Undibacterium sp. KW1: one gene and its partner. The protein of the gene in region 1 interacts with the protein of each later gene in a pairwise test. Links are inferred from orthologs where the notes say so. Each region holds a gene or a part of one and is shown in the gene's direction. Other genes may lie near its edges.

The links. Proteins that work in one complex are often made in the same cells at the same time.
Region 2: the proteins of UNDKW_RS03600 (region 1) and UNDKW_RS08750 interact in binary tests that used the Escherichia coli proteins (3 or more experiments, as listed by UniProt). The link is inferred for Undibacterium sp. KW1 from one-to-one orthologs.

The regions. Positions count from the first base shown.
Region 1 is NZ_AP018439.1:783,232-790,131, reverse strand. The notes cover bases 703-5,112. They hold UNDKW_RS03600 (SbcC/MukB-like Walker B domain-containing protein), read left to right. Parts: upstream 703-1,102; coding sequence 1,103-4,912; downstream 4,913-5,112. Other genes in these bases: UNDKW_RS03595 (single-stranded DNA-binding protein), read left to right, coding at 4,959-5,112; UNDKW_RS03605 (exonuclease SbcCD subunit D C-terminal domain-containing protein), read left to right, coding at 703-1,106. Outside these bases: more of UNDKW_RS03605, read left to right, coding at 1-702; more of UNDKW_RS03595, read left to right, coding at 5,113-5,267; UNDKW_RS03590 (DUF938 domain-containing protein), read right to left, coding at 5,376-5,966; UNDKW_RS03585 (DUF4139 domain-containing protein), read left to right, coding at 6,127-6,900. UniProt on the Escherichia coli protein: SbcCD cleaves DNA hairpin structures. These structures can inhibit DNA replication and are intermediates in certain DNA recombination reactions. The complex acts as a 3'->5' double strand exonuclease that can open hairpins.
Region 2 is NZ_AP018439.1:1,973,875-1,979,221, forward strand. The notes cover bases 725-3,581. They hold UNDKW_RS08750 (bifunctional alpha/beta hydrolase/class I SAM-dependent methyltransferase), read left to right. Parts: upstream 725-1,180; coding sequence 1,181-2,983; downstream 2,984-3,581. Other genes in these bases: UNDKW_RS08745 (phosphatidate cytidylyltransferase), read left to right, coding at 725-1,154; UNDKW_RS08755 (CDP-alcohol phosphatidyltransferase family protein), read right to left, coding at 2,931-3,551; UNDKW_RS08760 (phosphatase PAP2 family protein), read right to left, coding at 3,548-3,581. In the rest of the region: UNDKW_RS08740 (diguanylate cyclase), read left to right, coding at 1-93; more of UNDKW_RS08745, read left to right, coding at 315-724; more of UNDKW_RS08760, read right to left, coding at 3,582-4,741; UNDKW_RS08765 (patatin-like phospholipase family protein), read left to right, coding at 4,783-5,347.

The DNA.
Region 1 (6,900 bases):
ATGTGTTCGACAACGCCAATCCGTCTGCAAGTTCACAAAAACAGTTTTACCGCTTCTTGCAGCAAGCCAAGGCACGCCTGCCTAAACTGGATATTGTCATCATCGCTGGCAACCATGACTCACCGGGCAGGCTGGAAGCACCTGGCCCGCTCTTGGATGGCATGGACATCAGCGTCATAGGCATGGTGCCACGCCTGAGTGATGGCAGCATCGATGTAGCCGCCATGGTCTTGCCATTACGGCAGAATGATGAAATTGTCGCCTGGTGCCTGGCGGTGCCCTTCTTGCGGCCCGGCGATGTGCCAAGAGTAGAAAATGCCAGCGATCCCTACATGGCAGGCATCGCCCAGTTATACAAGGATGTGACGGCACATGCACTCAGCCTGCGCCAGCCTGGTCAGGCCGTCATCGCTATGGGGCATTGCCATATGGTAGGTGGCGAAATATCAGAAGACTCTGAACGCCGCATTGTCATCGGTGGTACCGAGGCTTTGTCCGCCAGCATGTTTGGCAATGACATCACTTATGCGGCACTGGGTCATTTGCATCTGGCGCAAAGAGTCGGCAAGCAAGAACACCTGCGCTATTGCGGCAGCCCCCTGCCCCTGTCATTTTCTGAAGTAGATTATCAGCATCAGGTTTTGTGTGTGGATATTGAGGGCGACAAACTCACTCAGGTGACACCACTGTACGTACCACGGACGATTCAACTCTTGCGCATCCCCAAACAGGCCGCAGCTCTTCCCACTGTGCTGGATGCGCTCGATGGTCTTGAACTCGCCAGCATCACTGATGCGAGCAAAGGGCGGCAATATGATCCCTATCTGGAAGTCCGGGTCAAGCTGGAAGCACCAGAACCTGGCCTGCGTGCCCGCATAGAAAGCTATATCGAGGGCAAGCCCTTGCGCTTGCTGAAGATAGATACGCACTACCCAGGCAAAGCGCAGGATGAGACTAGCGACGAACAGGCAACGCAGGATACGCTTGACCGCTTGCAACCAGAAGATATTTTCCGCCGCCTGTATCACGGTAAATACCAGCAAGATGCTCCGGACGACATGCTGCAGGCTTTTGGCGAACTCTTGCATGGTGAGGACACGCCATGAAGATACTCGCCATACGCGGTAAAAACCTGGCTTCTCTCGCTGGTGAATTTGCGGTCGATTTCACGCAAGAGCCTTTGCAGTCTGCCGGCCTGTTCGCCATCAGTGGCCCCACCGGTGCAGGTAAAAGTACCTTGCTGGATGCCCTGTGCATGGCCCTCTATGAAAACACGCCAAGGCTGATCAAGGCAGGCACGACAAAACTGCCCGATGGTGCAGATGCGGTGACCCAGCAAGATACCGGCAACCTGCTCAGGCGCGGCACTGGCGAAGGTTATGCCGAAGTGGATTTTGTCGGCACCGACGGCAATGCCTATCGCTCACGCTGGAGCGTGCGCCGCTCGCGCAATAAAGCCACCGGCATCTTGCAGCCCACAACCATGTCGCTGCACCAGTTACCGCAATTGCAACCCATAGGTGGCAAGAAAACCGAGGTCAAGGAAGAAATCATCAAGCGCCTTGGTCTAAAGTTTGAACAATTCACCCGCGCAGTGTTGCTGGCACAAAACGAGTTTTCCAGCTTTTTAAAAGCCGATGACAATGACCGTGGCGAATTGCTGGAAACCCTGACCGGCAGCGATATTTATGGCCAGATTTCACAACGCGCCTTTGCCCGCGCCAAACTGGAACGCGAAGCGCTGGAACGCTTTCATGTGCGCCTGGCAGACAACAAACCTCTGAGCGCAGAAGAACGCACACAATTAGAGACAGACCTGGGTCTCAGCAAAACCCGGTTGGAACAACTGGACGCCCAACTCGCAGAGGTGCAAACACATTTGCGCTGGCATGCCGATGACGGCAAATTGCTACAAGGCGAACAGCAGGCACAGCAGCAATTGCAAATTCACGAACAGGAAAAAACAGCCGCCGCAACAAGAGCCGCTTATCTACAACAAGTAGAAAGCATACAAACTGCGCGCCCATTGCTGACAGAACTCGACCGCCTGCAACAGACAATCAACCAGGGCCAGGCAGACATTGCCACAGCGCATAACAACATACAGACAAGCACACTCAGCGCACAAGAAAAACATCTGGCCCTGACGCAAGCACAGCAAGCATTGCAGCAAGCCGAACATGCGCTGCAAGAAGCAACGCCTATGCTGGATGCCACCAAGGCACTCGACAGCAGCCTGAATATTTTGCGTAGTAACTGGCTGGCTGCACAACAAACAAAAGTGCAGGCAGAACAGGCGCTGGCAACTGCAAGGCAGCAACACAAGAACAAACAAGCTGACCTGGCACAACTGCACAAAAAGCAGCAAGACCTGCAAATATGGCTGACCCAACACGCGGGCTTGCAAAGCCTGGCCGATAACTGGACAGCATGGGAATTATTATTGAAGCAGGCAGCAACTGCCAAAAAAGATGCGGACTACCAGCAACAAAACATACTTAATCTACAAAAACAAAAAGACACGCAAGAACAATTATTGGCAGAACGCGCTCTGCAACTCCAGGCGAGCGAACAAAGCTGGATAACTACTGAAAATTTACGCGAACAAGCTGCAGCAAAACTGGCACAGTTCGACTTGCCCAGCATGCAGGCACAAAGACTGGCACTTGATCAAAGGCGCGAACTGTTAAGTAATGCTATTGACTTGCACAAGCAAATGCATGAACAGGCACAACGCAAACAGGTTTTGGATAACCTGCAGCAAGCCAGTCATTCAAGCATGCTGGCTACGGATAAAACCATTGCCCAGATCAATGCTCAATTACCCAGCCTGATTGCTGCAAAAGAACAGGCACAAAAAAGCCTGCAACTGACCCAGGCCGCCTGCAACGCCAATGTAGAAAGCCTGCGTGATGCTCTGCAAGATGAGCAAGCCTGCCCAGTCTGCGGAGCGACTGAACATCCCTACAAAACCGGCAACCTGCAATTGCATGCCTTGCTGGTGCAACTGGAGAACGAACTCAAACATTGCCAGCAAGTTGAGCAAGACCAGCGCCAGTTACTGGCAACCGCAACGGCTGAGCACAGGCAATATCAACAACAGCAAAAACAATTGCAACAAGATCTGGCGGTATTGCAGCAACAGGAAAAAATCGTAGCAAGCACCTGGCAAGCGCATAGCATCGCCGCTGAATTGCAGAATGCGAAAATCGAGAATGAACAAGCCAGTACCTGGTTAAGCCAGCAACAAACTGGCTTGCAAGAACAAGTTCAGCAATTGCTTAAAACCGAGCAAGCCTATCAACAGGCAACAAAGATCAGGGATGAGGCATTTGCCACTACAGAAAAAGTACGCCGCACCTTGCAAGAACATAGAGACAGCCACACAGCACTGACCCATGCTCTTGAAAAATTCAGCACTGCACTGACGCAGGCAACAGAAAAAGAACAGGATGCCAGTCAAAGACTGGACGACGCCCTGGCCCAATTGGCACCGGCATTTGTCGCACAATCAGATGAAGGCAACAGTTGGCAAGACAACTGGCATGCAGCGCCACTGGAATTCCAGAACCAGTGTGCAATCCATGTACAGCAATGGCAGAGCCATCAACTTGCATCCAGCCAGAGTACTGAACAACTGGCAAAGCTACAGCTGGAAATCGACAAACTGCAAACACAATCCCAGCAACTGGAAGAACAGTTTTCCAGCGACAACAAACGCTACCTGGATGCAGATACTGCATTAAAACGGCAGCAGGCCAAACGACAGGAATTATTCCAGGGGCGCGCCGTCAGCGAGGTAGAAACGCAATTCACACTGAGCATCAATCGGGCAAAAGCAGTACTGCAAACCCAACTGCAAGCGCATGATGAGATACGCCAGCAACTGGCACGCCTGCATGAAGCGCAAGAACAAATCAATAAACGCATCGCCCAGCAAAGCCAGGAACTGCACGTCGCAACTGAAAAACTGCAGGACTGGATAACTCAGCAGCAAGCCACTATAGAAAACCTGGACGAGGCGCACTTGCGTGAATTGCTGGCACATCCACATGCGTGGATTGATGCAGAACGCCAGGCCATGCAAGCCATCAATAATGCAGTCCAGCAAGCCACAACCATATTGCGTGAACGCAGCCAGCAAAGGCAACAGCACTTGCTACAACGTCCCACTCCACTCAGTTTTACTAAGGCAGAACCCATGCATGATGAGACTGAACAAGAAAGTGAGACTGCGCCAATTGATATAGGCGAGAGCGAACATCTGCAATCCGTGTTCAGCAATATCAGTGAGAAACGCCAACAGGCACAGCAAGAATACAGCCGCCATCAACTCACGATGGCGCAGGATGAAGCACGCCACCAGCAAGCCAAGAGCCTGATCGCGACCATGCAGGAGCAAGAAAGCCAGACCCGCCTTTGGGCACAGATGAATGAATTGATAGGTGCAGCAGACGGCAAGAAATTCCGTAACTATGCCCAGCAAATCACGCTAGACGTCTTGCTCGCCTATGCCAACCAGCACCTGCACCAGCTCTCACGCCGCTACCGCCTGCAACGCGTGGCAGACACGCTGGCCTTGATGGTCATCGACCAGGACATGGGCGATGAACAGCGCTCAGTGCATTCGCTGTCCGGCGGCGAATCTTTCCTGGTATCGCTGGCGCTGGCGCTGGGCCTGGCATCGCTGTCGAGCAACCGCATCAGGGTTGAATCCCTGTTCATCGACGAAGGCTTCGGCAGCCTCGATGCAGATACCCTGCGCATCGCCATGGATGCCCTCGACAGCCTGCAAGCGCAAGGCCGCAAGGTGGGTGTGATTTCGCATGTGCAGGAGATGACGGAGAGAATATCGACAAGGATACAAGTACAAAGAGTATCGGGCGGAAGCAGCCTGGTACAGGTTGCCTGAGTCGTACTACTACCGCAATTAATATCAACTGTTAAAGAAAGAACTTATGATAGACGCACTCATCGCAGGACGCATTTACGGCCAGGTTGAAGAACGCTCAGGACAAAATGGTTCTGTCTATGTCACCTGCAAGGTACGTGCCGCAACAGATGACGGTGACTTCATCATCTGCAATGTCATTGCTTTTAACGATGCAACGCGTAATACCTTGCTGAGCCTGGGTGATGGTGACAGCCTGTCATTGTCGGGAGCGCTGACACCGAAGGTGTGGACAGACAAACAGGGTAAGGCCAGGCCGGCGCTGGATTTGATTGCGCATGCGGTGATCACCGCGCATTTGAATACGGCTGAATAATCCTTGCTACGCAGTAGGGTGCGCCGTGCGCACCGATACAGCAAAATTTAATTTCCAGAAATGGTGCGCACGGTGCACCCTACCGCCGATATTTCTACAAGCCCGCAGCTACTTCATCAGTACCAGCAAACGATTATTGGCAGGCATGGGGATGTCTTGCTGCAGTTGCATGTCATGCTGATTCGCCAGTGCAATGACCTTTTCAATGTCGCGTATGCCCATGTGCGCAGCCTGTTGCCTGAGCGAGGCATCAAACTGCTGGTTGCTTTCGCTGGTGAACTGGCCTGCATAATTGAAGGGGCCGTAGATTAAAAAAAGTCCGCCATTGTTGAGCATGTTGGCAACACCGGCAAACATCAATTGCACTTCTTCCCATGCCATGATGTGGCAGGTATTGGCGGTAAAGACGGCATCAAACTGTTTTTGCGGCCAGGGGCTTTTTCCTATATTCAGTTCCAGCGGTGGCAGCACATTTGGCAGCGCTGCCTCGTCCAGCCAGGCCAGTATGCCGGGATGATATTCCGCCCTGTCACTGGTTTGCCATTGCAGGTGCGCTAATTGCCGCGCGAACGTCACGGCATGCTGGCCTGTGCCACTGCCGATTTCCAGCAGGCTGTGACTACGGGTCAGCAAGGGAGTGATGGCTTGCAGTATGGGGCCGCTGTTTCTTTCACAGGCGGCGGAATAGGGTTTGTTCATGGGTAAGCTTTCTTGACAGACATGGGTCTTTCATCGTGGCGCTACTCTACGCGGAAACTGGTCACTCTACAATCTGCTGATTTTGTCATGCGCTTGTTGCAAGTTTAGTGCGATACTTACAAAATCTGCAATCTGTGCAACTCCCAATGACAGGATTACCATGCAAAAGAAATTGATCATGCTCGCCGCCTTGCTGCCACAACTTGCACTGGCACAAAATCCTGCAAATTCAAAAATCAGCAATGTGCTGGTCTATCCCGGTGGTGCCAATGTAGAAAGGCTGGCCAGGGTAGCGGCGGGTGCCAGGGAACTCAAACTCAATTGTCTGTCCGCCCGCTTTGATGTTGACTCCCTGAAAGTGCAGGCCGATGCTGGCATACAAGTAGGTGACGTCAGTGTGCAAACGGTGGACAGGGCGCGTGCGCCGGAATGTGCCAACACCAGCCTGGATTTGCGCATACGTGAGTTGCAGGAGCAAAAAGCCAGCATCAGTGCGGAGAGTGAAGCGCAAGAACTGGTGATAGGCTATCTGAAAAGCTTTGGCAATGAAAAGCAGAACGGCAATACAGCGCTGGTCACTACCGCAGAACAATTACGCCGCACCGGGCAAGATTCCTTGCAACGCCGTCTGTCTGCACAAAAACGTTTGAATGATCTCGACTTGCAACTGACGCCCCTGCTGGCGGAACAACGCAGGCAATTCCAGTCCAACCCACAAGTACGCAGTGTGCAGATACGCCTGGCGGCGCAAAACGAAGGTGAAGTGAAGCTGTCTTATCGTTTAAGCCAGGCGGGCTGGACACCAGTATATCGCGCCTATCTGGACACCGCCAAATCACAGGTGAAGTTGGAACGCCATGCCCAGGTTGCGCAGAATAGTGGTGAAGACTGGAATGGTATCAACCTGAAGCTATCGACTTCACAGCCCAACCAG
Region 2 (5,347 bases), 1.2 Mb from region 1 along the record:
GCTACGCTTGATGCTGATGAATTATTTGATATTGCCGATGCCGCGATGTATGTGTCGAAGCAGGAAGGGCGCAACCGCATCAGTCTGGCCTGAACTCAGCTACTGAGCAGGAAGTAAAAGAGGCTGCCATGGAGGCAAACTCCGTGGCAGCCTGTTTTGTTTACGGTACAGTTTTGTACCTGCTTTGTTTCTTATGCTTACATATTGAAAAAGCAAGTGCAGACAAAGTTCGGTGTACACTGGAGTATCTTTACTGTTGTTCAGGTTGCTTAGTGTTTTCAAAATTTCTTCTCGGCAATTCGACTCTGGCTGCCATGTTGATGCTCTACCTGCTGCTGGCGTTTGCGAGTGTTGGTGTAGGCAGGCATAGCTCGCCTGAAAGCCAGTTGCGCAAACAGGTGAATGCCTGGTGGTTTATCTTCCCTGTCGTCAGCCTGAGCCTGTTTTTGTATCCTCTTGGGCCACTGCTGATGGCCTTGCTCATCGTCTTGCTGGCAGTTCGTGAATTGTCCCTGCACTACACCGGCCCTCGCTGGCGTTTCCTGTTGTCATGCTTTGTTCTGCTGGTTTTGCAGGTAGGTTTGCAATATGTAGATAGTTTTGATTCCAGCATGATTTTGCCTGGTTTATTGTGTTTGCAAGCCCTGCAGTTTTTTGTCTGGCGACAACGCAATCATTTATTGCTCATGCTGTTTTTGCTGCTCTGCTATGGCCTGAGTTTCATGCTGGATTTATTGACGCTGCCATTTTCAAATGAAGTCAGGCTGGCCTGGTTTTTCTATCTTTTTGTGGTAACTGCGCTCAATGATATTGCCCAGTTCGTCAGTGGCAAAATTTTCGGCAAGCAAACTATCGCCCCTACCATCAGCCCGAATAAAACTGTACAGGGTTTGATCGGCGGTGTCGTGATTTCCATGTTGGTGTCCCTTGGCCTTGGCATTTACTTGCATCTTGCCGGCCCCGGTTATTTACTGATGATGGGTATTTTGCTGTCGCTCGGTGGCTTTGCCGGTGACCTGATTTTTTCAGCAGCCAAACGTTATTTGAAGATCAAAGATTTTTCTGAATTGATACCAGGACATGGCGGCATACTGGACAGGGTGGATAGCCTGGTCCTGACCGCACCTTTGCTGTATCTGGGATTGTTATTTTGAAGTAAAGAATTTAATAAGGACTATGCATGACAACAGAATTGCAAACAAAATGGCTGTGCAATGAATCTGGCTTCGATAGCCATGACAGTACCCGTTTGTTTTACCGCAGCTGGCAACCGCTGGCGATTCCTGCAGGCCAGCCACAAAAAGCCCTGATATTTTTACACCGCGGTCATGAACATTCTGGCCGTATAGGCCCGCTGGTAGAGCAATTTGGTTTTACCCAGGACTGGGCTTTTGCCTGGGACGCGCGTGGCCATGGCAATTCACCGGGTGAGCGCGGTGATGCACCTGATTTCCAAACCATGGTGCGCGATTTTGACAGCTTCATCAATCACATCCAGCAGAGCTATGGTATAGACAAAGAAAACATGCTCATCGTGGCAAACAGTGTGGGTGCCGTGATTGCCGCAACCTGGCTGCATGACTATGCACCGCGCGTGCGTGGTGTGGTCATGGCGGCTGCTGCATTTGATATCAACCTGTATGTGCCGCTGGCCAAGCCAGCGTTGCGTTTTGCCACCTGCTTCAAGCCTGACTTGTTTGTCACCAGCTATATACGCTCATCCATGCTCACGCATTCTGCTGAACAAGCCAAAGCCTATGATGCCGACCCGCTGATTACCAAGAATATATCTGCAAGGGTTTTGCTGGATCTGGCCGATACTGCCAAGCGCGTAGTGCAGGATGCCCAGGCGATAGATGCACCCGTGTTAATGCTGGTCGCCGATAAGGATTACGTCGTCAAGCAGGCGCCGCAAAAGCAGTTTTTTGAAACGATCTCTTCGACACTGAAGCGCTATATCCTCATAGAAAACTGCCATCATGCGATTTTTTATGAGAGCGAAAACCAGGTGCAGCAAGCCATACAGGCCGCTAAGGATTTCATCAATGAATGTTATGCCAAAGAGCTGTTACCCTTGCCGCATTACTTCAAGGCAGATACCTTAAGCCAGAGTGCGCGCCAATACCAGGCATTGCAGCAAGGCAAATTGGGTGGGGCGCTGGAAAACGCCTTTTACGGCATGCAAAAATTCATGCTCAGTCATCTGGGTAGACTCAGCAATGGCATGACGATAGGTTTGCAACACGGCTTTGATTCCGGCGCATCACTCGATTATGTCTATCGCAACCAGGCAGGTGGCCGTTTGCTGATAGGCGGTATGATAGACCGTGGTTATCTGGATGCGATAGGCTGGCGCGGCATACGCCAGCGCAAGGTACAGATGCAGCAGACTTTGTCTGACCTGATACAGCAATACCCGGCAGACCAGCCTGTGCGCATACTTGATATTGCTGCCGGTGGAGGTCGCTATGTGCTGGAAACCATCAAACGCTTCCAGAACCGCAATATAGAAATCAGCCTGCGCGACTTTGACCAGGCCAATCTGGATCAGGCCAAATTACTCGCAGAACGTTTGCAGTTGAAAAACAAGATCAGCTATCAATGCCGCGATGCCTTTGCCGCAACCAGTTACCCGGCGGAAGAAGATGCCTATGACATCGTCATCGTCTCTGGTTTGTATGAGCTGTTCAGTGACAATGTCCTGGTACTGGCATCCTTGCGCGGCATACAGCAGCAATTGAAAATTGGCGGGTACCTGGTGTACACTGGCCAGCCATGGCATCCGCAGTTATTGATGATCGCCAAGACCCTGAATACCCATCGCGGCCAGTCATGGCAAATGCGCCCACGCCCACAGGCAGAGATGGATGCCCTGGTCGCCAGCATAGGTTGCAAAAAAATTGCGACGCAGCTCGGTATAGCGGGGATATTTACGGTGTCGGTGGCGCAGCGTGATGCGGCAGTGCCCGTTTTATCCGATTGAACAAAGTCCAGAGCAAGAGTAGCAGGACGATGAGCAACACCGCATTCAGCCAGATCGCTGGTAGTTGAAAAGCTACAAGCAGGGCCAGCAAACCAAAGGCAAAAGCGCGGTCGCTTTTGCCCATGGGGCCATCAAAGCGGCGCTTGGAACCTGCCAGTAAGGCTGCAACGCCAGCAAACTCTGTCAGCAGGGCCAGCATAGCCACTGCAATCAACAAGGGCAGATGTATGCCTGCCACCAGGGCAAAAGGCAAGACCAGGGCGGCATCTGAAACCTGATCTGCCACTTCATTGAAAATGGCTCCAAAGGCAGTTTTTTGCTGGGTGACGTTGGCCAGCATGCCATCTATCGCATTCAGCGCCATGCGCACGAACATAAAGACCGGTAGCCCCAGCCACAAGTTTTTATTCTGCGGATAACAAGCCAGCGCAATGCCATAGGCGATGGACAGGACCATCGCCAGCAGAGTCACCTGATTTGGCGTGATATGTCGTTTCGCCAGGCCCGCCAGCAAAGGTTGTAGCAATTGCTGGAAGCGCGGCTTCAGTTGGTAGATAGAAAAACTCATGGTCTGCTGTTTGTTCCTTGTGACATATACAGTTTGGCCAGCAATATACATCGGCTATAACCCATGGCGCAATGCAGGTAAACCGTTTTGCCCGTTTCAATTTCCTGGCGCATGTATTGCAAGATTTCATCGCTTACCGGTTTGCCTGGCTTGAGCAGATCAAGCAGAGGGAAATGTCTATAAGCGTGCTTGCGCAAGGCAGGCGTTTCGCTGAGTTCATTTGCCAGGTCGATGATGCTGCAATCTGGCGGCAGTTGTTTTGCCTCCCGGCTACTGAGGCGGCGCCCCACCCAGAGTCGATCTGTCAATTTGATGATGACGGGTTTGCGCCTCTCACGCCAGACAACGGCCAGCCAGGTAAGCTGGTAACCGAGCAAATAAGGTGCATACATGAACCATATCCACCACGGATATTGCCCCTGTTTTTTATGCAGGAAGTAAACATCGTTACGATAATAAGCCAGACTGACCAGAGCGAGACTGCATGCTATGTACAAAGCCAGCCAGCTATGGGCAAAGATGAAGCCTGTGATAAAAAATACGCTGGCAAATATCAGGTAATAAAACGCCACATGCGGTTCTGCTCTTTTCGGTTTGATAAAGACGACGCAAAACAATCCCAGCAAACTGCCGCCAAGCACATCCAGCAAATGGTGTTGATAAGTGAATACCGTCGAGGCAGCTGTGAGAAGTAACCACGCGGCCAGCGCCATGCGTAGCAGCCTTGTGCGGACATGCTCGCGCAAGGCGCTCCAGAATAACAGGCAGTAAGCAACATGCAGCGAGGGTAATTGATTATATGGTTTATCCATTAGCGCCAGATAATCATATAGATATGCACACCATATAGAGGAGATGGCAGGTCTGGGCCAACTGAATTGCAGAGGGTAGAGCACGAAGATGAAGGCTGCAATGACGGTTGCCAGCAACAGGCGCTGGCTAAGCAGGCGTAATTGATCCTGGCTGTGCACTACAAAGAATGTCAGGCAAAAAAACAGGCCTGAACTGAGGTAGGGCAGTATCATCCATTGCAAAAACGGGATGCCAGCCTCAAATGACAGGGCAGCGTGCCTTATCACTCCTTGCTGCTGCGCCAGCAGATTGGCGGCCAGATAGCACAAGCCAAATGCCAGGGAATTCAGCAACCAGTGACGCAAGCGGTGTTGCACAGGTGCAGGAGTGGATGGCATTTGATATATGTTTAGCCTTAACAGTGTGATATTTTAGCAGGATGAATCAAGTTAAAAAATATAAACGCTGCATGGTATTGGCAGGTGGTGGATTTCGTTTTGGTATTTACCTGGGCATGTACGCAGCCGCCTGCGAGGCTGGCCGTGCGCCAGATATCCTGCTGGCCAGTTGCGGCGGCGCGATTGCGGCAAGCATCATTGCCGGGTTTCCTGACGATGCGCAACGCAAGGCATGGCTGAGCTCGGAAGAAATGTACCATTACTGGAGCGGTTTGAAATCTTCTCCCAGGGCAGGCATAGTCCGCGCGTTGGCCTTGGCCGCTAAACGTGGTTTTGGGCGTGACTCTGCCAGCACCATACCTGACCTGTTCAATGAATACCTGTTTGAAATCCCGGCGGAATTGCCCTTGCCAAGATTGGCGGCAATCGAGCAGTCAGTAGCGACTGCCATCATAGGTGGCAAATTGCTGTTTGATGAAAATGAAGTCGGCCTGGCCCGTGGCCAGCGCAAATTATTTGCCGAGACCGTGTTTTGTGGTCCAAGAGCAGCGGCACTGCTGGATGGCATGACCTCACCACTGGCAGACCCGCGCTGGGGGGAGCATG